DNA from 4 places in the Roseibium sp. AWQ4_290 genome. Region 4 is predicted to be linked to each of the others. Evidence: predicted binding sites of a transcription regulator. Region 4 holds the regulator's gene; each other region holds the start of a gene.
What was found. Region 4 encodes LexA, which represses DNA repair genes until DNA is damaged. Its sites were predicted from a motif close to TGTTCNNNNTGTGTTCNG; they were not measured.
Positions count from the first base shown of each region.

Region 1 (7,583 bases), on a different contig from region 4:
TTCCGACGTTCTGGCCTTTTCCGCAGCCGCTTCGGCGGTCCTGTGCGCCTCTTCGGCAGCCTCCCGCTGGGCCAGATAGGCGCTGTCCTGTTCCAGGCGGCTGTCCACCGCCTCCATCAGCTCATCCATCTGGCCTTCGGCGGCATCGCGCGCGATGTCGAGGTCCTGGCGCTTTTTCTGGTGCTGGCTGCGTTCAGTTTCACTCTGGCGCAGCTGCTCGCTCAAGACCTTGTAGTCGTCGCTGCGCTTGTCGAGCAGGCGGCGGGCTTCCCGCGCCGCGCTGTCCAGACGGGTGTTGAGCGTACCGGCGGCGTCCGTGTCGAGCCGGAACCGGGCCAGATCCCGGTAGGCTTCGCTTTGCCGTTCCTGCAGGTCGGTCAGGGCCCGGGTCGAGCGCTCAATGCGCTTGCTGAGCTCGGCCTCTTCCCGTTTTAGGTCGGACAGGGATTGTTCAATGCTCCCAAGGGTTTGGCGGCCGCTCAGCATGAGGCCTCCTCCGGCTGCCGCCCCCGGTCATGCAGGCGAGCTTCCTTCAGATGTGTGACGAACGGGTCCGCCTTGAGCCTTACTGCCATTGCGTAATCGCTCCTTCCTGCACACCGCTGCGCCACTTGATCTCCAGATCGCCCCGCCGTTTGTGGCCGAGCACGCCTTTCTGGACGATGCCGTCTTCCATTTTGTCCCGCCGCACCGCGTCATAGATAGTCTTGGACACCCGCTGGCCCCATTTGTCGACCGTCTCGGATTTGCCGGTTTCTTCGGACTTGATGGTCTGTTTCAGCACCTTGCCGTCCGGGGCGATGGCCTCCACGAAGATGTAATAGTTTTCAGTACTCGGATTGGCTTCCGGAACGCGGCTGAGACCGGTCGGCTCGCCTTCGCGCGAGACGATCTGCACCTCGAAGACCTCCTGCAGACGGGCGGCCAGCTGGCGCAAATCCGCTTCCGCTTTGAAAGCCGCCTCGTTTCGCCCGTCGGCGAGGGCAAGGCTGCCATCGTCGCCAAGGGTCTTGGCCTTGGCTTCAATGGCCTCATCGTCTGTGAGCGTATCGATCCGCGTCACCAGCTCGTTCAAGGTGCCCGGAAGCGCCTTCAGGTGGGCGGCCAGATTGGCGGCGGCTCGCTGCTCGGGCAAGGAGACCAGCACATACCAGGCAGTCACGGCCACGATCAGCACGGCGGTGGCAGCCGCCAGCCATTTCGACCAGGTGCTGCGGGAAATGTAGATCATGGCCAGGCTGCGCTGCAGGCCGGCCTTGGGCGGGACATAGACGAACCGGTCGCGCTTGAGATCCTCAACGCCTGCTTTCAGGATATGGTCCGGAACCTCGATCCCCTGGGACGCATAGACCTGGCGCAGACGCTCCACCATGGCGGCGTCGCGGTCATCGGCTTTCAGTTCCCGCGCAATCTGGCCCTCTTCGTGGCGCAGCGTGTCGACCACGTCCATCGCCATCATCAGATCATCGAGGGGAGCGTCAGATGTGTCTGCCCTGCTGTCCATCAAAACCTGTCTTTTGTGAAAGGGAAAAGGGCCGGTGGAGCACCGGCCCGAAACCGGCCTTTGTCAGAGCCCCTGACCCTGGGCGGTCAGTTTGGCCAGACGGCGTTTGCCATCCTCAACCGCCGAGCGGATCTCTTCGGAATTCTTGGTCGACATCTCGCGCATTTCGGTGATGATCTCCCGGGACTGAACCTGGAAATTGACGACGGAATCCACCAGTTTCTTGACCGAGGCGGCCGCCACGGTCGGTCCGTATCCGGCTTTCAGGGCTTCCTGCTGCACAGCGTCGCCGATTTCGGCCAGGGTTTCCAGGCTTTTGTTGATGCCGTCCTTCATCGCGTTCAGCGTTTCGGTCGATTCATGCAGGCCCTGCAGTCCGGTGAAGGACGCGTTAAGGGCAGTCAGAACGGATTCGTTGGTGGAGAAGAAGCTGACGGACTGGGCATAGACGCGCTCCTTGGCATTGGTGGTCTGCACCAGCCGGGCCATAATCACTTCTGAGGTGTTGTAGCCGATGGTCAGATTGTCCGACAGATCCTTGGCGATCTGGTAGCGCTTTTCCTCGTCCTGCATTTCGCGCATGCGTTCATCGCGCGCCAGTTCCAGGCGGGCCTTCTGGGCCGGATCATCGCCCGCATAGGCTTCGACCTCGCCGGAGGCGGCTTCCAGGGCCTTTTTCTTGCCGCCCAGCGTTTCGGTGGCCATGTTGAGCAGCTCCAGCGCGGTCACCTCGGCCTGTTTCAGTGCGCCGCGGAAATCCCGGTACGCTTCCAGGATTGTCTGCTCCCGTTCAATCTGGTCCTTGGTGGCGCTGGCCACCTCCTTATAGGTGCTGCGAATATCCTGGAACCGGTCGGAAATCGTGCCCCGGCGCATGTCGCGCCATGTGTTGGCAAGGTTTTCGGTGAAGGAGATCTTGCCGTCGGCCAGCTGGTCAACCAGCGCCTTGGCATCGTCCCGGATCGAATTGAACGCGTTGGTGATGTCTTCATAGCGCTCTCCAATGTCCATCTGCTGGACCTGGGTGCGCACGACTTCGTTGAAATTGGAGGCCTGGCTGAGGGTCCGCGAGATCACCAGAACCTTGTCCGGCGACAGGTCGGAGATCTGTTCCAGCAGGGCATTGATCGGCGCATCGGTTTCCGACTGCGGCGTGATGCCGATGTCCCGCAAGGTGGAGAGCGCCCGGTCAAGGTATTGAAGCGGCGAAAACCCGCCTGCCGGGGCTGTTTTCGGGGTGCTGTCTTGGGCTGCGGACGCATCTGTCATAGTCTGGCCTCCTTGTGGGCAACGGCTCTGCCTTCTGGGGCAAGTCTAATGGGTCTGCCCGGCCGTTCCCGTTCCTGTCAATTCATGCCGTCAGTAAGGGCAGGCTAACGCCGCTCTGTCAACGGCTTAGGGCCCCTGCGATTGACGCAAAGCCTCGAAGCCGTTCGGGCAGCTCCATCCTTAGGGGGAAATTGCGACAGAAACATATCGATTGCGCGTCTCAGGTCCGGCCAGCCTGGCAAGCCCTCCCGCATGGTGCGGGAACGCCGGTTTTCCTGCCGTTTGGCCCGTGTCAGCAGACCCGCTGTCTCCATCATTCAAGGGGCGCGCTCAGGCGCTGCCGTTTTGCGGCCAGCGGCGTGCTGTATTGTCCTGGCTTTTCCCGGGCACGGCGGAGACAAGGGGCCGGGGGCGTCAGGACCCGGCAAGCGAGGTGGCGATTTTGGCTGCCAGACGGGCGTTGTTGCGCACGAGTGCGATATTCGTGTCAAGGCTGCGCCCATCGGTCAGATCCAAAATGGTTCCGAGCACGAAGGGGGTGACCTCCTTGCCGGTAATCCGCTCCGCCGTGGCTTTCTTAATGGCAGTGCTGATATAGCCAGCCATCTCGGCGCGCGGAATTTCGTCTGCCAGGGGCACCGGATTGGCAATCAGAACACCGCCATGATCCGTAAAGTTTTCGCGCATCTTCAGAAGATTGCCGATCTCGGCGGCGCTGGCGAGGCTGTAGGGAGCCTTGAGGCCGCTCTCGCGGGACCAGAAGGCCGGCAATTCTTCCGTGCCATAGGCAATGACGGGCACGCCCCGGGTTTCCAGCACTTCAAGGGTCTTGGGAATGTCGAGCAGGGCCTTGGCCCCCGCGCTGACAACACAGACCGGAGTGCGGCCGAGTTCATCCAGATCAGCGGAAATGTCGAAGCTCTCCTCAGCGCCCTTGTGAACGCCGCCGATGCCGCCGGTGGCAAACACCTGGATGCCGGCCAGATGGGCGGCCATCATGGTGGCTGCCACGGTGGTTGCTCCGAAAGAGCCGGTGGCAAGCGCGAAGGTGAGATCAGCGCGCGAGCATTTCATCACGGAACCGGCCTTGGCCAGCCGGTCGAGCTCCGCATCGCTCAAACCGATATGGATCTTGCCGTCCATGACCGCAATGGTTGCGGGCACCGCCCCTTCTGCGCGGATATCTGCTTCCACCTGCCGGGCGGTTTCCACATTGCGCGGAAACGGCATGCCATGGGTGATGATGGTGCTTTCCAGGGCAACGACCGGGGCGGAGCGGTCCAAGGCGGCGTGGACCTCGTCACTATAAACGAGAAGAGACTTCAGGGCGGCGGCGTCAGGTTTGCGTGTCACAGGGTCTGGCCTTCTTTTAAGAGGAAGCAGCAGCTTCGGTCTGCTGCCCTTTTGAGCGCTTTATAGGAGCCGGGCGCCGCAGCGCCAAGCTTACAATTTGTCCGTATGGTCAAATCTTTGAATTTGATCCCAGCGGAGCCCTTCGGCAAGCGCGCCTGTCGATTGCAGCGTCAGGGTTGCCGCCTGAAGGCCGCAGCGGGCGGCGGTGAGAAGACCGTGGCCCCGGGCCAGGGCCGCCAGAATGCCAGCTGTCAGGGCATCTCCAGCCCCGGTCACATCCACAATGGCGGTCTTGGGCGGCGTAAGACGGTGCAACACCCCTCCGGACGAGACCAGGGCCTCACGGCCGCCATCGGTCAGGACAAAAGCTTTTAGACCCTGCTGTGTGAGGGCGTTTGCCAGGGTGTCGGCGGGCAAGGTGTCCGCAAGGCCGGTCAAAGCGGCGGCTTCCCCACGGTTCAGGGTCAGGCAGTCCAGCTCTGCCAACAGGCCTTTGAGCCTCGGGGCCTTGGCATTGGAGACCGCATTGGCGGTCAGGACCCCGCCGCAGTCGGGGCGGGAGCTGCGAATTTGCTGAACAAGAGCGTGCAGCATCGGTTCGGGCAAGTTGGCATCCAGCAGCCACAGAGGGGCAGGCGCCGTCCGTTGCAGCTCCTGTGCCAGGGCGGCGGCAAAAAAACCGGCCGGGGCTTCGCTCAAGACCCGGTCATCAACGCAGGCGGCCGCCAGGCTGCCATCAGGATCATGCAGGGCCAGATATTGCCCCGTCGCGCAGCCGGACCGGGTCTGAAAGGCCAGATCAAGGCCTTCTGCGGCCAGCAGCTCCTTCAAAAAAGCGGCGGCCCCATCGGTGCCGACCGCGCCGATGAGTGTGGTCGCAACCCCAAGACGGCAGGCGGCCCGGGCAATATTGGTGGCGACCCCGCCGGGTTTTGCGGTAAAGCGGGCCGGGGTTGAGGTGTCCCGGCAGATCGTCTCGCGGCCATGGGCGATCGTGTCATAGTGAACCGCGCCGATGGCAACCAGTCGCTGGGAAGGAAAGTCAGGCACGGGGATCGCTCTTCCGGTTTCTTTCAGGACGGACTTTAAGGGACGCCCGTGTCAGCAGCTGTCAGGTCTTTCTGACACGCGGTTTCGTTCGGTGATGTCGGGCCGCGCGGGATCAGCCACCGGCCACGCCGTGGGGCGGGCTATCAGATCCGGCCTGGCCGGGCAACCGTACCGGATCTTGGCTCCGGCCCGGGCGATTCTGGTTTGCCACGGGAAAATCGTATGTTTCCAGATTTTTCTAACGTAACGTAATTTTCTTTGTTGGCTTTAGGAACATATTGGAAACAAAGTTAAAATACTGCTTTGAAAACAGATGCTTTTAGAAGATTGCAAAAAGAGAACAAATAAGGTACAAACCCTGTCATTGAAACAACGCGTCCGTCGTGGAATAAGGAGCGTGACCCATGTCGCAAAGTACACTTCGTCTCGTAGAAAGCAGCCAGATGGATAAGACAAAAGCGCTGGATGCAGCGCTCAGCCAGATCGAACGGGCCTTTGGCAAGGGCTCCATCATGCGGATGGGGCAGGGGCAGGCCGTTGAGATTCAAGCCGTCTCGACCGGGTCTCTCGGACTGGACATCGCTCTTGGGATCGGCGGGTTGCCGCGTGGCCGGATTGTGGAGATCTATGGACCGGAATCCTCCGGTAAGACAACGTTGGCCCTGCACACGGTGGCCGAGGCCCAGAAGGATGGGGGTATTTGCGCCTTTGTGGACGCGGAACACGCACTTGATCCGGTCTATGCGCGCAAGCTCGGCGTTGATATCGACAATCTCCTGATTTCCCAGCCCGATGCGGGCGAGCAGGCGCTGGAAATTGCCGACACGCTGGTGCGCTCCGGGGCAATCGACGTACTGGTGATTGATTCCGTGGCCGCCTTGACCCCCAAGGCCGAACTGGAAGGTGAAATGGGCGACAGCCTGCCGGGCATGCAGGCACGTCTTATGAGCCAGGCGCTGCGCAAACTCACCGCGTCGATTTCCAAGTCCAACTGCATGGTGATCTTCATCAACCAGATCCGCATGAAGATCGGTGTGATGTTCGGATCTCCGGAAACGACGACCGGCGGCAACGCACTGAAGTTCTATGCTTCTGTCCGCCTCGATATCCGCCGGATCGGCTCTATCAAGGACCGGGACGAGGTGGTCGGCAACCAGACACGGGTAAAAGTGGTCAAAAACAAGCTGGCCCCGCCATTCCGTCAGGTTGAATTCGATATTGTCTATGGCGAGGGTGTGTCCAAGATGGGCGAGCTGATCGACCTGGGCGTGAAGGGCAATGTGGTGGAAAAGTCCGGCTCGTGGTTCTCCTATAACAGCCAGCGGCTTGGTCAGGGACGCGAGAATGCCAAGCAGTTCCTGAAGGACAATCCGGAAATTGCCGATGAAATAGAACTCGCGATTCGCCAGAATGCGGGCCTGATCGCTGAAGCGATCATTGACCCGGAAGGTGGGGACGAAGAGCAGGGCGACTGAGACCGCCAAAAGACGTGCTCTCAGACGCCCCTCGGCCCAGACGGGGGGCTGTCCTTACCCGTCATTTGCGGCGGGCGGACCGGGAACCCGGCTGAAAGATGTATCACCAAGAGGCAAAGCCCTTTCCGGACGGGAGAGGGCTTTTCTTTTGGCCGCCATCCAGACCGGCGCTGGGAGATCTGGAGGCAAGGTCAAAACACCCGGAAAGACCGGTGGAGCGCCTTTGCGGCAAGCGGAAGCCGTGGCTCCCGCCCCGCAGACTTGCCCAGAACGCATGCAACCGCTGGACAGGGTTTGAGCGCAAAGTTAAAAAGCTGTTCCGGCTGCGGGGCCTCAGGGGTTCTGTCCGGCTGGCTGACTTTCACTAGGCCCGATTTTCCGGGCAAGGACGTAATGCGAGACCCGAATGACCGGCGTAAATGAAATCCGCTCCACATTTCTGGACTATTTCAAGAAAAACGATCACGAAGTGGTCGAGTCCGGGCCTTTGGTTCCGCGCAATGATCCCACGCTGATGTTCGCCAATGCGGGCATGAACCAGTTCAAGAACGTGTTCACCGGTCTGGAGACCCGTCCCTATTCCCGGGCAGTCACCGCGCAGAAGGTGGTGCGGGCCGGCGGTAAGCACAACGATCTAGACAATGTCGGCTATACGGCCCGGCACCACACATTCTTTGAAATGCTGGGCAATTTTTCCTTTGGCGACTATTTCAAGGAACGGGCGATCGAGCTCGCCTGGGCCCTGATCACCAAGGAATATGGCCTGCCCAAGGACCGGTTGCTGGTCACGGTCTATTCCGAGGACGAGGCGGCGGCCGGGTTCTGGAAGAAGATTGCCGGGCTCGGCGACGACCGGATCATCCGTATTCCGACGTCGGACAATTTCTGGACCATGGGCGACACGGGCCCTTGCGGACCGTGTTCGGAAATCT
Region 1 is NZ_JBSWYG010000001.1:4,899-12,481, reverse strand. Features, by position in the region: gene ACXAH0_RS00055 (hypothetical protein) at 1-486, opposite strand, end outside; gene ACXAH0_RS00050 (DUF6384 family protein) at 566-1,504, opposite strand; gene ACXAH0_RS00045 (cell surface protein) at 1,568-2,773, opposite strand; gene ACXAH0_RS00040 (pseudouridine-5'-phosphate glycosidase) at 3,188-4,126, opposite strand; gene ACXAH0_RS00035 (PfkB family carbohydrate kinase) at 4,217-5,176, opposite strand; gene recA (recombinase RecA) at 5,581-6,651, shown strand; gene alaS (alanine--tRNA ligase) at 7,058-7,583, shown strand, end outside.
Region 1: a site for LexA is predicted at 5,513-5,530, ahead of recA (recombinase RecA). Genes of this name have one in related genera too.

Region 2 (7,583 bases), on a different contig from region 4:
GGCCCTCATAGACGACACCTTCAATGTCGGTGATCCAGATATTCTCGCGCCGCGCCCCGAGCGAGACCAGCATGTTGAGACAGGCCAGCGCCGCAGCACCGGCGCCGGACGCAACAATCTTGGCGTTCTCGATCTTCTTGCCTGCCAGCTGCAAGCCGTTGCGCACGGCCGCCCCCACGATTATGGCCGTGCCGTGCTGGTCGTCGTGGAAAACCGGGATGTTCATTTTTTCCCGGAGTTTGGCTTCCACCATGAAACATTCGGGCGCCTTGATGTCCTCAAGATTGATGCCGCCAAAGGTCGGCTCCAGCACGGACACCGCATCCACGAACTTGTCGACATTGGTCTCGTCCACCTCAATGTCGAACACGTCAATGCCCGCGAATTTCTTGAACAGGACCGCCTTGCCCTCCATCACGGGCTTGGAGGCGAGCGGGCCGATATTGCCCAGACCCAACACCGCCGTGCCGTTGGAGATCACCGCCACCAGATTGGCGCGGGAAGTGTAGTTTGCGGCCTTGGCAGGGTCTTCTGCGATTTCCAGACAGGGCGCTGCAACACCGGGAGAATAGGCCAGCGCCAGATCGCGCTGGTTGCCGAGCGGTTTGGTCGGCTGGATCTCCAGTTTCCCTGGCTTTGGATGCTCGTGATAAAACAGCGCGGCTTCGCTCAGATCGTGTTCAGCCTTGTTGGTGTCGCTCATGACGTGTCCTGTCTCCCTGACCGGCTGGGGCCCCGGTATTGTTGCCCCTGGCTGCGGGCGGGAAAAGATTTGAGAGGCCAGCCAGGGTTTGAAATGTCGTATGTGGTTCTGTCGTTTACCCGGCGCGCTGTAAAATGAGAACCCTTACCAGCAAATACAGCACAACAGCGTTCAGGATATGCCACAGGAAATGTGTGCCGAAAGCGATCTGTGAACACAAGGGCTGATCCAGGGTCCGAAAGGTCAATGACAGCAGAAAAACCCCGCCTGTGACCAGAACCTGACGGCCCAAGGCCTGGTTCCGCCGGAAAAACAGCGTCCCGACGACGAAAATTGCGAGCAGCGCAGACACATATCCGGCCGAGGCGCCAACCAGCGGTGCAGCGGCCCTGCCCACAAAGGGCGTGAACGCCAGAAAGGCAGCAACAATGGCCAGTGCGGCCCAGAGCGGCGCTCCCAGGAAGCGCCTGAGCGCGAAAAAAAGATACAGGTGAATGAAGACCGCAATCGGCAGGACATCGGCCAGCGCCGCCCAGCGGGTCGCAACCGTGTGGAACAGAAACGAGCCGATGCCGATCGCGGCTATCACGATGATCAGGCTGATCCCGGCCGGATCAGCGGGGGTTTTGCGGCGCCAGAGCAGAATAGCCAGGACGGCTGCAATCAGGAAGGCACCGTTGGTGACCGCGTTCAAGGGTTCGGCCCAAAAGTCCGGGCTGAGCCGTTCGCAGTAATTGTTCAGCCTTTGCATGAGATCCATCGGGCAGTCCTTCCAGGCAGCCGCCGCATGTGCGGCTTGAAACAGCGCTCTGCCTGTTGATGCGCAACCGGCCTCTGGAGAGCAACGGTTGATCAAACGGGCCGGAGCGGTGCGCTGAGCCAGACCGCCCGGCCGGCCGTCCTGCAAGCAGGAGGTGTCGAGACGGCGCTGATACATAGCAAAATTCCAGTGGCCACTCTCCTTTCATGCCTCCTGGGGCGTTTGCTGCGCGCCCCCATTATAGCTCAGGAGAGTGATCACCGGACTTACGCGGTGTATTACACCCTGGACATGACAGTTTCGGCAATCAGCGCGCCCAATCTTGATATCCCCGCCTCGATCCTGTCCGCACTGGCGCAGGAAAAGCTCAACCGAAAGGTATTGGCTCCGCTGCCATCAGGGTGAAACGCCTTGCCCGGAACAAAGGCGGCCTTCGCCCTGGCGACCGACTGGTGCAGCAGATCTGCCGCATCCAGCCCTCCGGGCAGCTCGACCCAGATGAACATGCCCCCTTCCGGCCGGGTCCAGCGTGTCCCCTCCGGCATATGCCGCTCCAAAGCGGCCAGCATGGCATCGCGCCGCGCTTTGTAGGTGGCGTTGATACGGGCCGAATGCCGGTCAAATTCGGTTTCGGCGACCCGGGCCATGGCTTCCTGATTGACAACCGGCGTGTTCAGATCGCTCGCCTGCTTGATCAGAACCAGACGGGAAATCACATCAGACGCCGCGCAGATCCAGCCGAGGCGCAATCCCGGGGAGAGCGATTTTGAGAAGCTGCCGCAATAGAGCGTCCGGCTGTTTTCAATGCCGCCCTGTTGCGCGCAGTCAAGCGCCAGAAGGCCGGGGACCGGCGCCCCGTCATAGCGCAAGCTTTGATACGGCGCGTCTTCAATGATGGCGCAGGACAGCTCACCGGCCAGGGTGAGAAGTCGCTGGCGCTCTTCCAGGTCCAGGGACAGGCCTGTCGGATTGGCAAAATCCGGCGACAGATACGCGAATTTGACGGCGCCTCCCTTGTCCTGCGCCCGGGCGCGGATCGTCTCAGCGCTTTCATTGGTCAGAGGGTCAAGCCGGTCGAACTGCGGCTCGTAGGCGTTGAAAGCCTGAAGCGCGCCCAGATAGGTCGGCCATTGCAGCAGGGCCGTATCCCCTTCCGACAGGAACAGCTTGCCGATATAATCAAGCCCCTGCTGGGAACCGGATGTGATGATGATGTTGTCCGGCCCGCAGTCAACGCCCAGCTCTTTCATATGACCGGCAATCCAGGTGCGCAGCCTGAGGCTGCCTTCGCTGATGCCATATTGCAGCGCCGTGTCCGCTTCCGGCCCTGACAGGACCTCCTGATAGGCGGCCCGGAAGGCCTCGGCGGGGAACAGGGCCGGATCGGGAATGCCCCCGGCAAAGGAAATCACATCGGGCCGGTCCAGCAGTTTCAGAAGCTCACGGATTTCGGATGCCCGCATGCGGCTTGCACGCTTGGCGTAAAGGCTTTCCCAGGTTGTCATAATGGCTCTCAGACAATTTTGATGTGATATTTAAGTCAATAATACTGACCTATTCATTTTGCAAGTGTCTCAATCTTGCTATTTTTTGTAATTTTATTTCTCAAAAAGATCCCAATACGGGGTAACCCCACGGGGCTGGAACCGCCTGCCGGTTTCGCCTATGTCTTCTGGACACAGGAGGAAGCCATGTCCCGTCTCGATGAAACCCGTCCATTCATTCCGCTCAACATTGCGGTTCTGACCGTTTCCGACACCCGGTCGCTGGAGGAGGACCGATCCGGCAAGACCCTGTCAGAGCGGCTCGCAAGAGCCGGCCATCTGCTCGCAGACCGGCAGATCGTGACAGATGATGTGGAGGCGATCCGGGCCGTCGCCCGGACCTGGATCAGTGCCCCGACCGTTGACGTGATCATCACGACAGGGGGGACGGGCTTCACCGGCCGGGACGTGACACCGGAAGCCATGGAGCCCCTGTTTGAAAAGCGCATGGACGGCTTTTCGGAAGTGTTCCACCGGATCTCCTATGACAAGATCGGCACCTCAACGATCCAGTCCCGCGCAACCGGCGGAGTTGCGGGGGCGACCTATATCTTTGTGCTGCCCGGCTCTCCAGGAGCCTGCAAGGATGCCTGGGACGGCATCTTGAAATGGCAGCTCGACTACCGGCACATGCCGTGCAATTTCGTGGAAATCATGCCGCGGCTGGATGAGCATCTGAAACGGGGCAAATTGCAGGATGCCTGACACGCTCTGTGCTACCCGCCCCCTTTCAGGAGAGGCCTTCGGCCCTCCTCCGCAACTGCTTTGATTGCAAAGGGGATATCGGGGCGTTCCCGGCTCAAAACAGCCAGCTCACAACCTCATCTTGAGGAGGAAGGGAGGCCGTTTCAAATACCGGTGTCAGCCGTGCAGCCGCACCGCGACGCTGGCAGGAATGCGCAAGGTGCCGACACAGAACCGCGCAAGGCCTTTGCGGAATTGGGCCAAACTGTTTCCACCCGCAGACACACCCGATGTGACCGCTGCAGCCCTTAGGAAAACAATCCGGTTGCGGCCGATGCGCTTGGCAATGTCCAGATCCTCCAACTCCCGCAACGGCCGGTGGCCGCCCAAAGTGCTGTAGAACTGGCGGGAGATCAGAAGCCCCTGATTGCCATAAGGCATGCCAAGAAGCTGCGAACGCAGGGCGGCCATCGATTCGCTGATCCGCGCGCCCATGCCAAACGTTTCGTAGCGCAGGCGGAAGCTGGCTGCGGTCCGCGCCCCGTTCGGGGCCCTGCCGGCCCTTTCGATAAACGCCTGGGCTTCATGGTGCCAGCCGCTTTCCAGGAGGGTTTCGGGGCGGAGAAACAAGAGCCAGTCACCGCGTTTGGCCAGGGAAGCCCCATAGGCCAGCCGCTCGCTCCGGCTCATGCCCACAGCCTGCGCCCAGCCGCAGCCAGCGGCGTCGGCGACCCGTTCGGTCCCGTCGCTTGAGCCGCCATCCACAACAATGACTTCCCGGACAACCCCTTCAGCCGCCGCTGTGACCAGAGACGACAGCGCATGCACCAGATCGGTCTCTGAGTTTTTTGTCGGAACTATGACACTTATCATGAGGCAGTGTTTTACATGAAAAATCCCCAGTTGCGAAATGCCGGGCTTGAATTGCTTTAAATTTGAGCTAATGTTCCCGATATGTTCTCGCTTCAGAGTGATCTCCGCCCATGACCCTTGCCCCTCATACCGACCGTCTGCCGGACGGAGCCCGCCTTGATCCGGTGTCTGAACTGCCGGAAACTGTGGAGGCGCCTGGCTCTGACCGGGTTCCGCAAGACCTGCGGCGTGGCCGGGGCGCAGCCCTGAACGCCTCCGGCAGGTTCGAGCCGCTGGCGCGGGAACGTTTCGACGACGGTTGGGATCTGGACGAGGAACTTCCACCGCTCCAGACCGACGTTCAGGAAGAACGCGCGCGCACGATCATCACACGCAACGAGTCTCCGGACCTGTCCTTTGACCGGTCGATCAATCCCTATCGCGGCTGTGAGCACGGCTGCATCTATTGTTTCGCCCGACCGAGCCATGCCTTTATGGGCCTGTCGCCTGGACTTGATTTCGAGACTCGCCTGTTCGCCAAACCGAATGCCGCCGGGCTTCTGGAACGGGAGCTGTCGAAACCCGGCTATGTCCCCCGCGTGATTGCTATCGGCACCAACACCGACCCTTACCAGCCGGTGGAGCGTGGCTACGCCCTGATGCGCGAGATTCTGGAAGTTCTGGAAGCCTGTTCGCATCCGGTTGCCATTGTCACCAAGTCCGCCCTGGTCACGCGGGACATTGATATTCTTGCCAGAATGGCGGAGCGCAATCTGATCAAGGTGGCGCTTTCGGTCACCACCCTTGACAAGAAACTCTGCCGGGCCATGGAGCCAAGGGCGTCCGCCCCGCATAAACGGCTTGCGGCCATCAAGGCCCTGTCGGAAGCGGGCATCCCGGCCTCGGTGATGATGGCCCCTGTCATTCCCGCCCTGACCGACTGCGAAATCGAAAACCTTCTTGAGGCGGCCGCCAGCCATGGGGCCAGTGAAGCCAGTTTCATTCTGTTGCGCCTGCCGCTGGAAGTCTCTGAGCTCTTCCGGGACTGGCTGCTGCGGGAGCGGCCCGACCGCTACCGCCATGTGATGAACCTCATCCGCTCCATGCGCGGCGGCAAGGATTATGACGCGAAATGGGGCGAGCGTATGCGCGGGCGCGGTCCCTATGCGGAGCAGATTTCCAAACGCTTCACCCTCGCCGCCAAACGGCTTGGACTTAACCTGCGCCGCAAGAAGCTGAACACGGACGCCTTTGTGCAGCCGCAAAAAGGCGGTGTGCAACTTGACCTCTTCTAACACTCCCGCCTTGCACAACGCTTTGAGGGGCGGCAGGCTGGCGCCATGTCTTCCAGCCTGAACCTTTTCGACCTTTCCTTTCCCGACAGTCCGGACATTGCCCTGGAGCGCAGCCATGCGGCTGCCTTTGACGGCAAGCTCTGCGGCGTGGATGAAGCCGGGCGCGGCCCCTGGGCCGGGCCGGTGGTGACCGCCGCCGTGATCCTGGACTATGACCAAGTGCCGGACGGGCTGAACGATTCCAAAAAACTGACCGAAGCAAAACGGGAAGAGCTGTTTGAGCAGATCGTCTCAACCGCCTTTGTCTGCACCGCCAGCGCGTCTCCGGCCACGATCGACCAGGAGAACATCCGCGCAGCCACTTTGGGCGCCATGATGCGGGCCGTGAACGGCCTTGCCAAAGTGCCGGATTATGTTCTGGTCGATGGCCGGGACGTGCCCCCGGCGCTGACACAGGCGGGACAGGCACTGATCAAGGGGGATGGACGCTGCCTGTGCATCGCCGCTGCCTCGATTATCGCAAAGGTGACACGGGACCGGATGCTGGTCCGCCTTGACGATCTGACGCCCGGCTACGGTTTCGCCCAGCACAAGGGCTATGGTGTGCCCAAGCATCAGTCGGCGCTTGATCTGCTTGGCCCCTCCCCCCACCATCGCGTGAGCTTCAGGCCGGTACGGCTTGCCGGCGCGGCAAAACGTCATACCAAGCGCAGTTGATTACGGCCCATTTGCCCGTGACACCAGAGCGTTCAGCAAGGCGCTTGGTCACAGGGCGATGCACAGGCATCGTCCAGAACGCGCAACACGGCGGAACACTCTTATGTCACGGCCTTCGGTCGCTTTTCAGGCCCGCCGGCGATGCTTCCCGCTTGCCCGGCCTCCCGGCCGGTCTGCGCGCCATTCCTTACCGGCGAACCTGCAAAAACCATCCAATAGGGTCTTTTTGGGTGAGGTTGGAAAAATCCCCACAGACATCAGGGGTGTCTGCGCAAAAAACGAAGCAGATTGAAACCGGATAAGCGCAAAATACTCCTAGGTAAGCGGGTGTACCGCCGCCCCGCACAAGCGGGCCCAGTTTGCCTGTTGGCCCTGGCAAATCTTCTGACCCAACAAAAAAGCGGCCCCGAAAGGCCGCTTTTTCTTAGCTGTTATCAAACCTCGGATCAGTTCAGACGGTCTTTGACCTGACTGATGCTCTTGGCCAGAATATCGTCGGCCACCTTGTCCTTGACCTTTGCGGTCAGGATGGTTTCGGCGGCGGCAACAGCCACATCGGCAGCCTTGGCGCGCACTTCTGCAATCGCCTGCGTTTCTGCCTGAGCGATTTTCACCTCCGCGGCCTTTGTCCGGCGGGCGATCATGTCTTCCAGCGCCGCGTTGGTTTCCGCCGTCAGGCGCTCGGCCTCGGCATTCGCTTCCGCGATAATGGCCTCCGCTTCACCCTCGGCCTCATGCCGCTTGCGCTGATATTCGGACAGAAGCGACTGGGCTTCTTCCCGCAGCTTGCGGGCTTCTTCCAATTCCTTGCGGATGGCGTCAGCGCGGTCGTCCAGAGAACCGCTGATCTTGCCTGGCACCTTCAGATAGATGATCAGGGCGAAGAAGAGGATGAGACCGATCAGGGCCCAAAATGTTGCGTCCATGACGGTCTCCTCAGTTCATCGCCGACTTCAGCGCTTTTGTCAGGTCGGTCTTGGTCGGAGCCTTGCCCATCAGCTGCTCAACGAGCGCCGTGGTGGTCTCTC
Region 2 is NZ_JBSWYG010000014.1:67,052-74,634, forward strand. Features, by position in the region: gene ACXAH0_RS15220 (NADP-dependent malic enzyme) at 1-703, opposite strand, end outside; gene ACXAH0_RS15225 (ceramidase domain-containing protein) at 819-1,640, opposite strand; gene ACXAH0_RS15230 (aminotransferase-like domain-containing protein) at 1,742-2,968, opposite strand; gene moaB (molybdenum cofactor biosynthesis protein B) at 3,155-3,712, shown strand; gene ACXAH0_RS15240 (glycosyltransferase) at 3,869-4,564, opposite strand; gene ACXAH0_RS15245 (PA0069 family radical SAM protein) at 4,675-5,838, shown strand; gene ACXAH0_RS15250 (ribonuclease HII) at 5,884-6,555, shown strand; gene ACXAH0_RS15255 (F0F1 ATP synthase subunit B) at 7,002-7,481, opposite strand; gene ACXAH0_RS15260 (F0F1 ATP synthase subunit B) at 7,492-7,583, opposite strand, start outside.
Region 2: a site for LexA is predicted at 4,636-4,653, ahead of ACXAH0_RS15245 (PA0069 family radical SAM protein). Genes of this name have one in related genera too.

Region 3 (7,583 bases), on a different contig from region 4:
AGGCAGTCGAACACCCGGAACAGGTCAATGCCATTATCGGCGGCCTGTTTGACAAAGAACCGGACCACATTATCCGGATAGTTGGTATATCCAACCCCGTTGGACCCGCGCAGCAGCATCTGCAACAGGATGTTGGGTGCTTTCTGGCGGATCTGATGCAGCCGCTCCCAGGGGCTTTCGGTAAGGAAGCGCATGGCAACATCAAACGTTGCCCCGCCCCAGCATTCCAGGGAAAAAAGCTGGGGCAGCCCGGCCGCATAGGCCTCGGCAATGGCCACGATATCGTGGGTGCGCATACGGGTTGCCAGCAGCGACTGGTGCGCATCGCGCATCGTCGTGTCGGTGACAAGGGCCCGCTGCTGCGCCTTCATCCAGTCCGCAAAACCCTTGGGGCCAAGATCGTCCAGCAGCTGGCGGGTGCCCGCCGGCCTGTTGTCGCCAAAATCCGGCACAACCGGCGCCGCCGCATCCTTGGGCGGACGCATCCGGCTTTTGGTTTCCGGATGGCCGTTCACCGACACATCGGCGATATAGGTCAAAAGCTTGGTCGCCCGGTCCTGGCGCCTTGTCTGCTCGAACAGGGCCGGAGTTTCGTCAATGAAACGGGTGGTGTAATTGTTGGCCCGGAAATCAGGGTGACCGATGATGTTTTCCAAAAACACCAGATTGGTGGCCACCCCCCGGATCCGGAATTCACGCAAGGCCCGGTCCATGCGCTTGCGCGCATCTTCCGCCGTCGGCGCCCAGGCAGTGACCTTTTCCAGCAGCGGATCGTAAAAGCGGGTGATCACCGCCCCTGAATAGGCGGTGCCGCCGTCAAGGCGGATGCCGAAGCCGGTCGCGCCCCGGTAGGCGGTAATGCGGCCATAGTCCGGAATGAAATTCTGTTCCGGATCTTCCGTAGTGATCCGGCACTGCATGGCATGGCCGTTCAGGCAGATGTCCGCTTGCGGCGGCACGCCACTTTCCGCCGTTCCGATCTTCGCCCCGTCGGCAATATGGATCTGCGCCTGGACAATATCGATCCCGGTGACCTCTTCGGTGACCGTATGCTCCACCTGCACCCGTGGATTGACCTCGATGAAATAGACGGACCCGGTGTCCGCATCCATCAGGAACTCAACGGTTCCGGCCCCGCGATAGTTCACCGCCCGGCCGATCTTCAGGCCATAGCCGCACAGCTCTTCCCGTTTTGCCGCATCCAGATAGGGAGCGGGCGCCCGCTCGACCACTTTCTGGTGGCGACGCTGAATGGAACAGTCACGCTCGAACAGATGCACGACGGTGTCACCGTCCCCCAGGATCTGCACCTCCACATGGCGGGCGCGCTGGACCAGCTTTTCAAGATAGATCTCGTCCTTGCCGAAAGCAGCCTTGGCCTCCCGCTTGGCGGCAACAACTTCCTTTTCCAGCGTGGCTTCGTCAGGAATGACCCGCATGCCGCGCCCGCCGCCGCCCCAGGAGGCTTTCAGCATGACCGGGTAGCCGATCTCCAGCGCCTGGCGCTTGATCTCGCTCAGATCATCTGGCAGCGGGTCCGTTGCCGGCATGACCGGCACACCGGCCTCAATGGCCAGATTACGCGCTGCCACCTTGTTGCCGAGGCGGCGCATCGTTTCCGATTTCGGACCAATGAAGGTGATACCTGCCTGCTCGCAGGCATCAACGAATTCGGGGCTTTCCGACAACAGGCCATAGCCGGGATGAATGGCATCGGCGCCAGCATGTTTGGCAACCCGGATAATCTCGTCAATGGACAGATAGGCCTCGATCGGGCCAAGGCCCTTGCCGACCTGATAGGCTTCGTCCGCCTTGAACCGGTGCAGGGCCAGCTTGTCCTGTTCTGCATAGATCGCGACGGTTTTGAGCCCCAGTTCATTGGCTGCCCGGAACACCCGGATCGCAATTTCAGACCGGTTCGCAACGAGAATCTTGGTAATCGCCAAACGCCTTCTCCTCCCAAAGTTACGCCTAAGCACATTTGAACCCGGCCAGATTTCTACTGTGCTCTCAAGCTCTTGAAAAGGGCTGGACGGACAAGCGCCCCAAAAGGCAGGCCAGAACGCCACCTACACACCTGAACAACATATTGAAAGAAAAAGGGAAAATCCCCAGTGCCGCGCAAGAAGCGCTGCCGCCAAAAAAGGTGCAGTGCAGCATTTTTGATCCCGCACAATGCCCTGCCGACCGTGAAACGCCCGGCCCGGCCCCCATGGCCGCAAAACCGGGCTTGCCTTTTTGCATAAAACAGGAAACGCCCAAAGCAGGAACGAAAAGCCCGCTGACCTTAGAAACGTAAACAGACCGCTTCATTTTGAAACGGAAACGGGCATTTTACGGCCTGCAACACAGATTATGATTTTTTCGCCCGATTTTCATAGGTCTTTCAAACAGCGCACCTACCAGATCTTGTTGGAACAAACCCAAAACAGAGAAAAATCAGCGATTCGTCCGGGTTTCGTTCACCCTGTGTCCGTTCGTAAACACCTGCGCGGACCCGGCAGGACCACGGCTTCACACAAGATTAACCCTTGACAGGATTTTGCCTCCGGACGCAGCTGTTTCTGCCGAGCGACTCAAATCCTTGACGAGATTCAGGATTTCGTAGCGCAGTTCAGACAAATCACTATATTTCGTAGGGAACAAATCCTGAATCACAAAGAGTCCGCGATTCGGTTTCGGTTTGTTCCAGACTCGTTCTCCACAGAAAAACACCCCATATCTGTCCGGCGAAAATTCGCCCAAAAGAAAGGGCGACACGCCGGTGCGGCCTGTGCTAGATACGCCGCACTAGATATAGGCGCTGCGCCCGAAGAAAGCCGACCGTAACCAATCAGTTCCATGCCTCGTCCCCAAACGTTGCCGCTGCCGCCGTCCGCCAGATCACGCACCGTGACTGCAGTTCTCGGCCCGACCAATACCGGCAAGACCCATCTGGCCATTGAGCGCATGCTTGCACAGCCCTCCGGGCTGATCGGCCTGCCCTTGCGTTTGCTCGCAAGAGAAGTCTATGGCCGCATCGTGGAGCGTGCGGGCACGGAGGCGGTGGCTCTTGTGACCGGCGAAGAGAAGATCGTGCCGAAGGCGCCCCGCTTCTGGGTGTCGACCGTCGAAGCCATGCCGCTGGATCTCAACACCGAGTTCGTGGCCATCGACGAAGTGCAGCTGGCCGGAAACCTGGACCGCGGCCATGTCTTCACCGAACGCATCTTGAACCTGCGCGGCCGCGCCGAAACGCTGCTTCTGGGGGCCGCGACCGCACGCCCGCTTCTGGAAAAGCTGCTGCCGGGCCTCAATGTCATCACCCGACCGCGCATGTCCATTCTCGAATATGCAGGCGCGCGCAAGGTGTCGCGCATGCCGTCCCGCTCGGCCGTGGTCGCCTTTTCCGCCGGAGAAGTCTATTCGATTGCCGAGCTTTTGCGCCGCCAGCGCGGCGGCGCCGCCGTTGTTCTCGGCTCCTTGAGCCCGCGCACCCGCAACGCCCAGGTGGAGTTGTTCCAAAACGGGGATGTGGACCACCTGGTGGCGACGGATGCCATTGGCATGGGGCTCAATCTGGATGTCCATCACATCGCCTTTGCAGGCAACCGCAAATATGACGGCTACCAGTACCGCCAGCTGACCCCTTCCGAAATGGGCCAGATCGCCGGACGCGCCGGGCGCCACACCCAGGACGGCACATTCGGGGTGACCGGCCGGGTCGAGCCGCTGGCTGACGAACTGGTCGAACAGATCGAAAGCCACCGGTTCGACAGTCTGAAAGTGCTGCAATGGCGCAACAGTTCGCTAGACTTCTCCTCTGCTGCACGCCTGCGGGCCAGCCTGGACGTTGTCCCGCGCGAGGAGGGCCTTGCGCGGGCCCCGACCGGCGACGACATTACAGCACTTGAACATCTGTTACGGGATTCCGTAATATCCGGGCTGGCAAGGGGCGAAAATGCAATTGAATTGTTATGGGACGTGTGTCAGGTCCCGGACTATCGGAAGATCGCTCCGGCAAACCACGCAGAGTTGCTGAGCACCATCTACACGCATCTGATGCAGGACAATCGTATCGCGGATGACTGGTTCACCCGTCAATTGGCCTTCGCAGACCGCACGGATGGTGATATCGACACTCTCGCAAACCGGATTGCCCATATCCGGACCTGGACATACGTCGCCAATCGCCCTGACTGGCTGGCCGATCCGGCCCATTGGCAGGGGGAAACCCGCGACATTGAAGACAGATTATCGGACGCCCTGCACGAACGCTTGACACAGCGTTTCGTTGACCGGCGGACAAGTGTATTGATGCGACGTTTGAGAGAGAACGCAATGCTGGAAGCAGAAATTACATCGAGTGGCGATGTGCTCGTGGAAGGTCAGCACATCGGGAACCTGCTTGGCTTCCGGTTTGCCCCTGATGCCGGGGCCGAAGGCCCGGACGGCAAGACCGTGCGCGCTGCCGCCCAGAAAGCCCTGACAACGGAAATCGAGACCCGTGCCGACAAGCTGGGCAAATCCGAGAACAGCGATTTCGTGCTGACCTCGGAAGCCGCCATCCGCTGGCGCGGCGAACCGGTGGCCAAGCTGGTGGCAGGAGAAGATGTGCTGGCACCGACGGCGCTTCTTCTGGCGGACGAGCATCTGACCGGCCCGGCCCGCGACACGGTGCAGGCCCGCATCGACCTGTGGGTCAAAGCGCAGATCGAAACCCTTTTAAAGCCGCTTGCGGATCTGAAGGCCGGTGAAGGGCTGGAAGGTCTGGCGCGGGGCATTGCCTTCCGTATCGTGGAAGGGCTCGGCATTCTGGAACGCCAGGAAGCAGCCGATGAAATCCGCCAGCTGGAACAGGACATGCGCGCCTCCCTGCGCAAGCACGGCGTACGCTTCGGTGCCTATACCGTATTTGTCCCCGCGCTCTTGAAACCGGCCCCGAGCCAGCTTCTCGCCCAGCTCTGGGCGCTGAAAAACGGCTCGCTTGACATGGCCGGCATGTCCGAACTGCCGCAGCTGTCCGCCTCCGGCCGCACGTCCATTCCCGTCGATGAAAGCATCGACAAGTCCCTTTACAAAGTGGTCGGCTTCCGGGTCTGCGGCCCCAGAGCCGTGCGTGTCGACATTCTGGAACGTCTGGCGGATCTGATCCGGCCGCTGATTGCCTGGAAACCACTGGATGCGGAGGTGAGCCCACCGGACGGCGCCATCGCACAAGGCGGCGGCTTTACCGTCACAGTCGCCATGACCTCGCTTCTGGGCTGCGCGGGAGAAGACTTCTCTGCCGTCCTGAAATCCCTCGGCTACCGGCTGGAGACCAAAGAAATCCAGCGCCCTGCCGCGGCCAAGCCCGAAGCTGCAGACAAGACTGCAGCGCTGGCAGACGCCTCTGGGGCAGACACTGCTGCGCCTGAGGCCGCTGCGGCCGATCCCGCCGGGACGGAAGCAGGGACTGAAACAGCCCCGGCCGCACAGGCTGAAGCCGCGCCTGAAGACACGCTTGCTGAGGAACCGGACGCCGCCGCTAACGAGACCGCCCCCCCGGCAGAGGCTGCCGCTTCAGAAACCCCGGCGACCGATCCAGCCACGGCCACGGATGAGAACACTGCCGCTGCCGCCATTTCGCAGACGTCTCAGGACACCTCATCACAGGAGGGCGGTGCGGCCGAGCCCACAGACACGGCGGACGCCGCTGCAGACAGCGCAGACGCGCCCGAGCTTGAGACCGTTACCCTTGAAATCTGGCGTCCGGGCCGGCACGACCGGCGCCCGCGCGGCCGCCAGGACCAGCGCCGCGGCGACAACCGCAAGGGCCAGGGCCACAAGGGCGGCCCGCGCGGCGAAGGCGAAAAACGCCAAGGCAAAGGTGGCGGCAAGGGGGGACAGAACCGAAGCCGGAGCGGCCAGCAGGGCGGCAACCGTTCCTTTGACGGCGGCAACCGGCGCAACACGCCACCGAAAGACAAGCCCATCGATCCGAATTCGCCCTTTGCAGCGCTGATGGCCCTGAAGGCGGATATGGACAACAAGGACAAGACGTAATCCCCGGAGAGCGCACACAAGAGGATGGCCCGGGGCTGCGGGTCGACAAGTGGCTCTGGTACGCCAGGGTCACCAAGTCCCGCTCCCTGGCCCAGAAACTGGCAACCTCGGGCCATGTGCGCATCAACAAGGACAAGATCTCCTCGGCCAGCAAGATCGTGCGGTTGGGAGATGTCCTGACCATTGGCCTGGAGCGCCGGGTTCTGGTGTTGAAAATCGCCGCCCTCGGCACACGGCGCGGCCCCTATGCAGAAGCGCGCACCTTATACGAGGACCTCTCACCGCCGCCGCCACCCAGGGAGACCCGGCCACCGCCCGCGCCGGGCCAGCGGGAGGCAGGATCCGGCCGCCCCACAAAGCGGGAGCGGCGCAAGATGGACGCCTTCCGTAACGACACGTGAGGCAAAATCCTGCCGGATGCCGGAAAACAGAATAACTTTCTCTTTTCGGTCAAAAATCCGTCAACCTGTGCGCTTGCGCGTGTCAGCCAAAAACGATACCCAACACCGATCAGAGATTTTTCAGTGCGCAGCGCAGCACGGCGCCGCACACCAACGACCTGCCGGACGAGCCTTCGGATTGTCAGAACCGGACGCGTTCGCACCGGCCCGCAGCGAGGATACCGATGACCTACGTCGTCACAGACAACTGCATCAAGTGCAAATATACCGACTGTGTTGAAGTCTGCCCGGTGGACTGTTTCTACGAGGGCGAGAACTTCCTCGTCATCAATCCGGACGAATGCATTGACTGCGGCGTGTGTGAACCCGAATGCCCGGCGGAAGCGATTCTTCCCGACACCGAACCCGGTCTTGAAAAGTGGATCGAGGTGAACGCAGAATATTCCGAGAAGTGGCCGAACATCACCGAGAAGAAAGATCCGATGCCCGAGGCAGAGGAATTCGACGGCAAGAAAAACAAGTTCGAACAGTTCTTTTCGCCGAATCCACCGTCCTGATTCGGCACAGCCCTGAACATGCGACAGTGCGCCGCGGCCGGATCCCGGCCCGTGGCCGTTTGGATTCAGACATAAGAATCAAAGAATTGTAAAGGCGATCATGCGGCCGTTTCGTGGTGTTTGCGCAGCGCGAAAGGGTAACCCTTTAATTTTCCACAAAACTATGCTACGTATTAGAGATTAGTCACCAACCACGAGATCAACCCCCGCAATGGAGTTACACAACGTGTTCCGGTTTCTTGAGAGCCCGGATGCGTCGACTCCCGGCACCTCACTTGAATGACCAAGGTTCTATCGTGGAAATCGTCGACTGACCAGCCCCGACACGCCGCATATCAACAGGCGTTCCTTCCATGGACCGCCGGGCGGTTTCGTGTCGCATAAGACAAGGCGGCCTCTTGAGGCCCAAGACAGGTCCGAATGGACCGGCAAACTGCGCAGGAGAGAATACGAGTATGGCAACGAACACCAAAAAGACCGCGCAGCGTCAAGGTTTTAAAACCGGCGAGTACATCGTTTATCCGGCCCATGGCGTCGGCCAGATTACCGCTATTGAAGAGCAGAACGTTGCGGGTCACTCTTTGGAGTTGCTCGTCATCGT
Region 3 is NZ_JBSWYG010000019.1:7,693-15,275, reverse strand. Features, by position in the region: gene pyc (pyruvate carboxylase) at 1-1,946, opposite strand, end outside; gene ACXAH0_RS18540 (hypothetical protein) at 2,090-2,299, shown strand; gene ACXAH0_RS18535 (helicase-related protein) at 2,842-6,024, shown strand; gene ACXAH0_RS18530 (RNA-binding S4 domain-containing protein) at 6,060-6,425, shown strand; gene fdxA (ferredoxin FdxA) at 6,650-6,982, shown strand; gene ACXAH0_RS18520 (CarD family transcriptional regulator) at 7,438-7,583, shown strand, end outside.
Region 3: a site for LexA is predicted at 2,685-2,702, ahead of ACXAH0_RS18535 (helicase-related protein). Genes of this name have one in related genera too.

Region 4 (7,583 bases):
GCCCTTTGCTGCGCCCTGGAGACCGAGTACGGCCTTGCCAAGGGGGACCGCCTTCTGGTTCAGGCGGAGAACTCCAACCAGATGGTGGAAGTCATGCTGGCCGCGTTCCGGCTTGGAGCGGTCTGGGTCCCCTGCAATTTCCGTCAGGCCCCGGGGGAAACCGCCTATGCCAGCCAGAAGGCAGAAGCGGATGTCTTCATCTTCGATGCCCGCTTTGAAGCACAAGCCAACGCTGTCTCCGCTGAAAGGCCTCAGCTCAAGGGCTCTCTTTCCATAGGACCAGGCGCCCCCGCCCCGTCCTATGAATCCCTGATCGACCGCTATTTGGGACAAACAGCCGGAAATACAGCCGTTGAGCATGATGATCCGTGCTGGCTGTTTTTCACATCTGGGTCAACCGGCCGTCCAAAAGCTGTCGTGCTGACACACGGCCAGATCGGATTTGTCACGGTCAATTATCTCGCAGATCTTCTGCCCGGCACAACCGAGCAGGACGCATCCCTTGTTATCGCACCGCTCTCCCACGGAGCGGGCCTGCAGCTGATCGCCCAGCTCCCGGCAGCCTCTTCCCATGTCCTGATGCCGCGCGGCGGGTTCACCCCGGCGGCGGCTTTCGAGCTCATCGGGAAACACCGGATCAGCAATCTCTTCACGGTTCCGACCATTGTCAAACGGCTGGTGGAAGACCCGGCTGCCGATGACTTCGACCATTCCAGCCTGCGCCATGTCATCTATGCGGGCGCCCCCATGTACCGGGAAGACCAGAAAAAGGCACTTGCCAGGCTGGGGCCGGTGCTTGTGCAATATTACGGCCTAGGCGAAGTGACCGGCAACATCACTGTTCTGCGCCCTCAGGACCATTTCGCCGAAGATGGTCCGTCTAGCCGCATCGGCACCTGCGGCACCGAACGCACCGGCATCGAAATCAGCATTCAGGACGAGGCGGGAAACCATCTTGGCCCAGGCGAAACCGGAGAGGTCTGCGTGATAGGCGCCGCCGTCTGTTCCGGCTATCTGGACGATGAGGCCGCCAATGCAAAATCCTTCCGCAATGGCTGGTTCCGCACCGGCGACCTCGGCCATATGGACGAGCAGCGCTACCTCTACCTGACCGGGCGGGCCTCGGACATGTATATTTCCGGCGGCTCGAATGTCTATCCGAAGGAGATCGAGGAAATTCTTCTCACCCATCCGGCGATCTCGGAAGTGGCCATTCTCGGAATTCCCGATCCGCATTGGGGAGAGACCGGCCTTGCCGTCTGTGTGGCGCAGACCGGGCAGCAGGTTCAAGATGCGGAGCTGACAGAGTTTCTGACCGGCAAGATCTCCCGATACAAGATGCCCGCGCGCTATCTCTTTGTGGATGCGATGCCGACCAGCGCCTATGGCAAAGTCACGAAGAAACTGGTTCGGGACGTCCTGACCAGCCGGGGCCTGATATGAGACGGCCAGCACCGTCAGCCCTTGCCGATATCCGCCATCCGGGCCCTGCCGCGGCCGACAGGCGCCCCTTTGCGCTCTGCGACGCCATTCCGATAGCGGTTCCCGTGCCCGCCGGCACACCGCTCCTGACCAATCTTGGCGCGTGGGCTGCTGCGTCCGGCTTTTCCTCCGCCGTTCTGGATCTGTCCGGCCTCCCCCTCTCGGCCTTCGACTACGTCATGCCCGACCGGGCCATCGACGACCGGCACGCCGCCTGGTACAGCGACACCCACCACTCCGCCGCTGCTGTCCTTGAGGAGGCTGTCGCCATCCTGGGTTGGAAGGACGGGAGCTGGTTCGCCCATATTCACGGCTTCTGGCAGGACGGGAACAAGCAACGCCTCGGCCACCTGCTGCCCCACACGCTGACGGCCACGCAGGACATCACAGTCTCCGGCTGGGGCCTCAGGGGCGCGCGGTTCGAGGCGGAGCTGGACCCGGAAACCGAATTCACGCTGTTCCGGACCAGGACAGAGGACAGCGCCTCCCCGCGGCCAACGCATAATGCACTGATCACGACCCTCGCCCCGTTTGAGGACCTGTCCACCAGCATCGAAAGCCTGGCAGCCACACTTGGCCCTGGCCCCTATTGCGTTTACGGCCTCGGCAGCCTTGCCGGAGCCCGGTTCACCGACAGCGCGCCCATGACAGGCCTGATTTCCGAAATCCTGTTGCGCCCGGGAGCTGGAGCGGAAAAAGGAACACCGCCCGCTGTCCCGGTCCGCTGCGCGGACCTGACCGGTGCTCTCTTTGAGGGTATACTTGTCCCCGGCGGCGCGCCGACGCTGGTAACGTGCGAGCTGCTGATCGTCAGGGAGAACGGATGACCCCGACTTGAAACGCCGGTTTCCAAAGCGCACAAGTGTACGCACCGGACTTAAATGGCACGGGCCGAATTTCATCGGCACCAGAAAGTCTTGTCCGGGAAAACGCGGGATTTCGCGGTTCTAATTTTCAGGAGCAGCTGGTTTTCAATCCGGACTTCTATAAAACGTAGAAATAGGGAAAAGACGTTGAAGCATGGAAACCTTGCGGGGCATTTCCAAAGCAAGACAGTCCTTCTGGATTATTCGTTCCGTGGCATGCGTAGCATACGGTTTTCAAGACTGTATCCGGGTCGTTGTCAGTGTCATCTTTAAAAATTTTCGAATAAGTTTGTCCGTTGTTCGGACAACCAAGTTTTAGGAAGTCTGGGCAGCTTCGTGCAGGTGTATGCGGCTACACAACATCTATTGCAATCAGACAACACAACAGCACCCCATGACCAAATCTCTGCGCCGCCGACGCAGACTATTCTGTAGTGAAGAATTGAGCCAGCGGAGCAAAACGGGGCCAATTGCCCGATGAATGCAAAAGTTCCCGATTTTCAGTCCGGAGCACCATTCATCGTACGGTTGAGTTTTGTCATGCCGCCCAGCCAGCAATCAATACGGCCAAAAGTGCAACTGCCAGTGCCGTTTTACTCTGACAGATCCACAAGTGGCCCGGCAGAACAGTAAGAGAACATTTACGCTTGCGGAACACAATGAGAACAGGTAATGTGTTCTTGATTTGTACCAGAACCTTCTCATGGTCAAGGAATGCCGATATGCTGACGCGCAAGCAGTATGAACTGCTCATGTTCATTCATGAAAGACTGAAAGAAACCGGTGTTCCGCCGTCCTTTGATGAAATGAAGGACGCTCTCGACCTCAGGTCGAAGTCCGGTATTCACCGGCTGATCACGGCTCTGGAAGAACGCGGCTTCATCCGCCGCCTGCCGAACCGGGCCCGCGCCATGGAAGTGGTCCGGCTGCCGGATTCCATTGCACCGGGCCTCGGCGCCCCCCGCCAGCGTGGCAGCTTTTCCCCCGAAGTCATCGAAGGGTCTCTTGGCAAGGCGGAACCGGCTCGCCCTGCACCGGAGCCTGAAGTGGCGGGAACGGAGATTCCGGTCATGGGGCGCATTGCCGCCGGGGTGCCGATCGAAGCGATCCAGACCCACAGCCATTCCATCACAGTGCCGCCGGAACTTCTCGGCAAGGGCGAACATTATGCTCTGGAAGTGCGCGGCGATTCCATGATCGAGGCCGGTATTCTGGACGGCGACACCGTGCTGATCCGCCGTACGGAAAGCGCCGATAGCGGCGATATCGTGGTAGCGCTGGTGGATGATGAAGAGGCCACCTTGAAGCGGCTGCGCAAGAAAGGCGCCTCAATTGCCCTGGAAGCTGCCAATCCCGCTTACGAAACCCGCATTTTCGGCCCCGGCCGGGTGCGTGTTCAAGGACGGCTTGTCGCCCTCTTCCGCCAATATTGACCGTTTAGCCACCTCCCTGGCGCAGGCTGGTACGCGTCACCTCCCCCGCCCGGTTCCACGGACGGGGCTCCTTTTGAAGCGCAAACTGGATGTCCGTGACAGCCAGCACCCGTGTTTTCAGCGCATTGGGGGCAGATGCCTGATCCTCTCTTTCCCGTTTCCGGGTTCCCTGCCCTTCCGGCACAGCCTCTTCCATGGCCGGGGAAGCGGCGCGCGCCAGCCAGATCGAAACAGCACCGCGCGCATGGCGCAGGGATTTGTCAATCACAAGGGGAGCAGAACAGGATTTGGGCGCAATCAGATCGCTCACGATCAAATCAGCCCATCGGCAATCCATTTCAAATGCCTCAGGCCTCTTTGTGAGAGCCAGTTTGAGAGGCCTGTGCTCGAAGCCGTCAGGCACGTGCGCCCCGGCCACTTGATAAGCGCGTATCACGCAGCCGCCGGGATCACAGGCGATTTGAGGCGCTTTCATCCTGCGCGATTTAATTTCGCCCTCTGGAACTCCCTCCGTCTGAAACCAGATATCACCAGCAAAACTGTCCCGGCGGGCAAACCAGCGCAAATCCCCAATCCGGTCCCGGGCTGCGAGCTTGTTTCCGGAAGCGGCAATCTGGATGTCCGGCGGCCGGCTGACCTGCACAAGCACCAGGCCAAGGATCAGGGGCCCAAAGGCCAGGCTGCGCCACCGGCCCGGCAGCAGCAGCACGCCGAACAGGGCAGCTGAAAAAGCCAGCATCTCCGGCAGACCAATCCGGCCAATGGCGCCTGCAGCTCCACTAAGATCAGACACGAAGCCCGCCACATCAAGAAGCAACCTGACACCAAAGGCCATAAGGCTGAGGGGCACAGAGGCCAAGCCAAACGGCATCAGAACAAGCGACAGAACCCCCATGGGCATGACCAGCAAGGTGAAGATCGGCATGCCGAGCACGTTTCCCAGAAGCCCCAGGGGGGCTATGCGCCCAAAATGATGGGCGGCAATGATCCCGGTTGCCAGTCCGGCCACCAGCGCTGTGACAGCCAGCCCCAACGACCAGCGCAGGGTAGACCGGGCAAGCTGCAGCAAAGGCCTGCCCCCATTGTGGGTCTGGCGAATCAGCGGATCCGGTCGGTTCCGCCAGAGCTCGTAAACCGCCACGAGGCAGATCACCGCGGCAAAGGACATTTGAAAACCTGGAAAAAGCAGCCTCTCAGGCGCCAGACCCAGCAGGAAAAGCGCAGCCAGCGCGACACTGCGCAAGGTTAGCCCCCGGCGGCCGGTCAGAACGCCCAGAAAGACGAGACCGATCATCAAAAACGACCGCTGGGTAGCAATCGATGCCCCGGACAGAACCAGATAAAAGACCGCTGCCGCCAGCGCCAGCACTGCGGCGATCTTGTGAATTGGCCAGCGCAGGGCAACTGGCGGGAAAAGGGCCAGAAGAAAAAGCACCGCGCCATAGGTGCCACCAGCAAAGAGCGCCATATGCAATCCCGAAATTGCAAGAATATGGGCAAGCCCCGCCGCGCGAAGGTTCTCTTCCTGCGGATCCGAAATACCGCTCCTGTCGCCCACAAGCAGCGCCACAACAAGACCCGCCTCCGGCCTGCCCCCCAGGATTTTTGTGATCCTGTTTGCAAACCAGCTGCGCATCTCCCCGACAACGGCGGTTAGACGCAGCCCCGCAGGCAGGGATTGCGCCTCCAGAACCTCCGGCACGCCAAAACTGAACCCGGTAGCCCCGATCTGCGAAAAATAGGCCCGGAGGGAAAAGTCATATCCTCCCGGCACAACCGGCCCAGCCGGAGGAAACAGACGGGCTTTGAGACGGACCAAAGTTCCGGTTCGCGCCGGGCTCGCTGCCGGTATCCGGACCCTTACCTTTTTCGGAAAGACGACCGCCCCGGACGATTTGCCGTTGACAGACGTCACCTCAAGCACAACCCGCACTCCAGAGGCCCGCGTTTCACGGGAGACAACGGTCCCTGTGAGCGTCGCAATCATGGGTTCTCCAAGGCGCGGCGCTGCGACAAAGGCTGTCCGCACGGCTCCGCTGGTCGCACCGGCCAGAAAAGACACAAGCAGCACCATAATAGGCCCAAGCCCCCGTGTGCGTTGCATTTTGAATGCCGCAAGACACGCCAGGGCGAGGACACCCGCAAGCGCGGGCCAGAAGGGTTCTTGAGGCAGTCCCATATAGACCGCTATGCCGGCCGCGAAGGCAAAAGCGGTCCAGAGCAGCCCACGCTCCTGCCAATAAGAACCGGACTGGGCCGGCCGTTTCGCCGTAAAACGCGCGAGCCAAATCCACAGATCGGCACCGGGATCAGCTGCCTTGCCAGTGGCCGTCTCTTTCTGGCGCGCACCTGCAGCTACAGACGTATGAGCTTTCGGCGTCCCGGAAAGACTTTTGAGGTCTTCGTGCGGTGCGTTCTCGTCCGCCACTGCTCCGCTCCCCTTCAGCCTGGCTTCGAAAAACCGACAAGCCTATTTAGCCGCGCCAAAGCCTGTGATAAGACCGCGCCACACACGCAGTGCGCCCCGCGCGCTCACCTTATTGATGAGATTTTCAAAAAAAGCACCATGGCACAAGAGATCGTCACGCGCTTCGCACCGTCCCCGACCGGGTTCCTTCACATTGGGGGCGCCCGCACGGCCCTGTTCAACTGGCTGTTCGCCAAACATCATGGCGGCAAGATGCTGCTCCGGATCGAGGACACCGATCGGGCCCGCTCGACCCAGGAGGCCGTGGACGCTTTGGTCGATGGCCTCACCTGGCTTGGCCTTGACTGGGACGGCGACGCGATTTCCCAGTATTCGCGTGCCGGTCGCCACAAGGAAGCGGTGGAGCAGATGCTGGCTAATGGCACCGCCTACCGATGCTACTCGACCCCCGAAGAGGTCGAGGCGATGCGGGAAAAGGCCCGCGCTGAAGGCCGCCCGCCCCGCTATGACGGCACCTGGCGCGACCGGCCAGCCTCAGAAGCGCCGGACGGAATCGATCCGGTGATCCGCCTCAAGGCTCCCCAGGACGGCGAAACGGTCGTTGAGGATCTGGTGCAGGGCCGCGTGGTCATTCCGAACAAGGATCTCGACGATCTTGTGCTCATGCGCTCGGACGGAACCCCCACCTACATGTTGGCAGTTGTCGTGGATGACCATGACATGGGTATCACTCACATTATCCGCGGCGTCGATCATCTGACCAATGCGGCCCGTCAAACACTGATCTTTCAGGCCCTGGGCTGGACCGTACCCGCCATGGCCCATATTCCATTGATCCATGGCCCGGACGGGGCCAAGCTTTCAAAGCGCCATGGGGCCACAGGCGCCGAAGCCTACCGCGTCATGGGGTATCTGCCGCAGGCGATGCGCAACTACCTTGCGCGCCTCGGCTGGAGCCACGGGGATGAAGAAATCATGGCACTGGACGACATGATCCGCTGGTTCGGGATGGACGCTGTCGGCCAGTCCGCCGCCCGCTTTGATTTCAAGAAGCTGGAAAACCTGAACGGGCATTATATGCGCGCAACACCGGATACGGAGCTTCTGGACCATTGGAGGGTCTATCTCCAGCATGCTGAAGATGGCGCTGCCGTACTGGACTGGATGGCGCTGGAGGCCAACCGGGCCACCGCCCTTGCTGCGTTGCCCGGATTGAAAGAACGTGCCAAGACGCTGGTTGAATTGACAGAAAGCGCTTCTTATCTATGGCGGCAGAGGCCGCTGGAGACAGATGAAAAGGCTGACAAAATTCTCACCGATGACGCCCGCACCCTTTTGGGCGAGCTCGGCGCTGCGCTCAAGGACGTGTCTGAC
Region 4 is NZ_JBSWYG010000002.1:302,971-310,553, reverse strand. Features, by position in the region: gene ACXAH0_RS03625 (acyl-CoA synthetase) at 1-1,443, shown strand, start outside; gene ACXAH0_RS03620 (hypothetical protein) at 1,440-2,309, shown strand; gene lexA (transcriptional repressor LexA) at 3,071-3,781, shown strand; gene ACXAH0_RS03610 (ComEC/Rec2 family competence protein) at 3,786-6,209, opposite strand; gene gltX (glutamate--tRNA ligase) at 6,348-7,583, shown strand, end outside.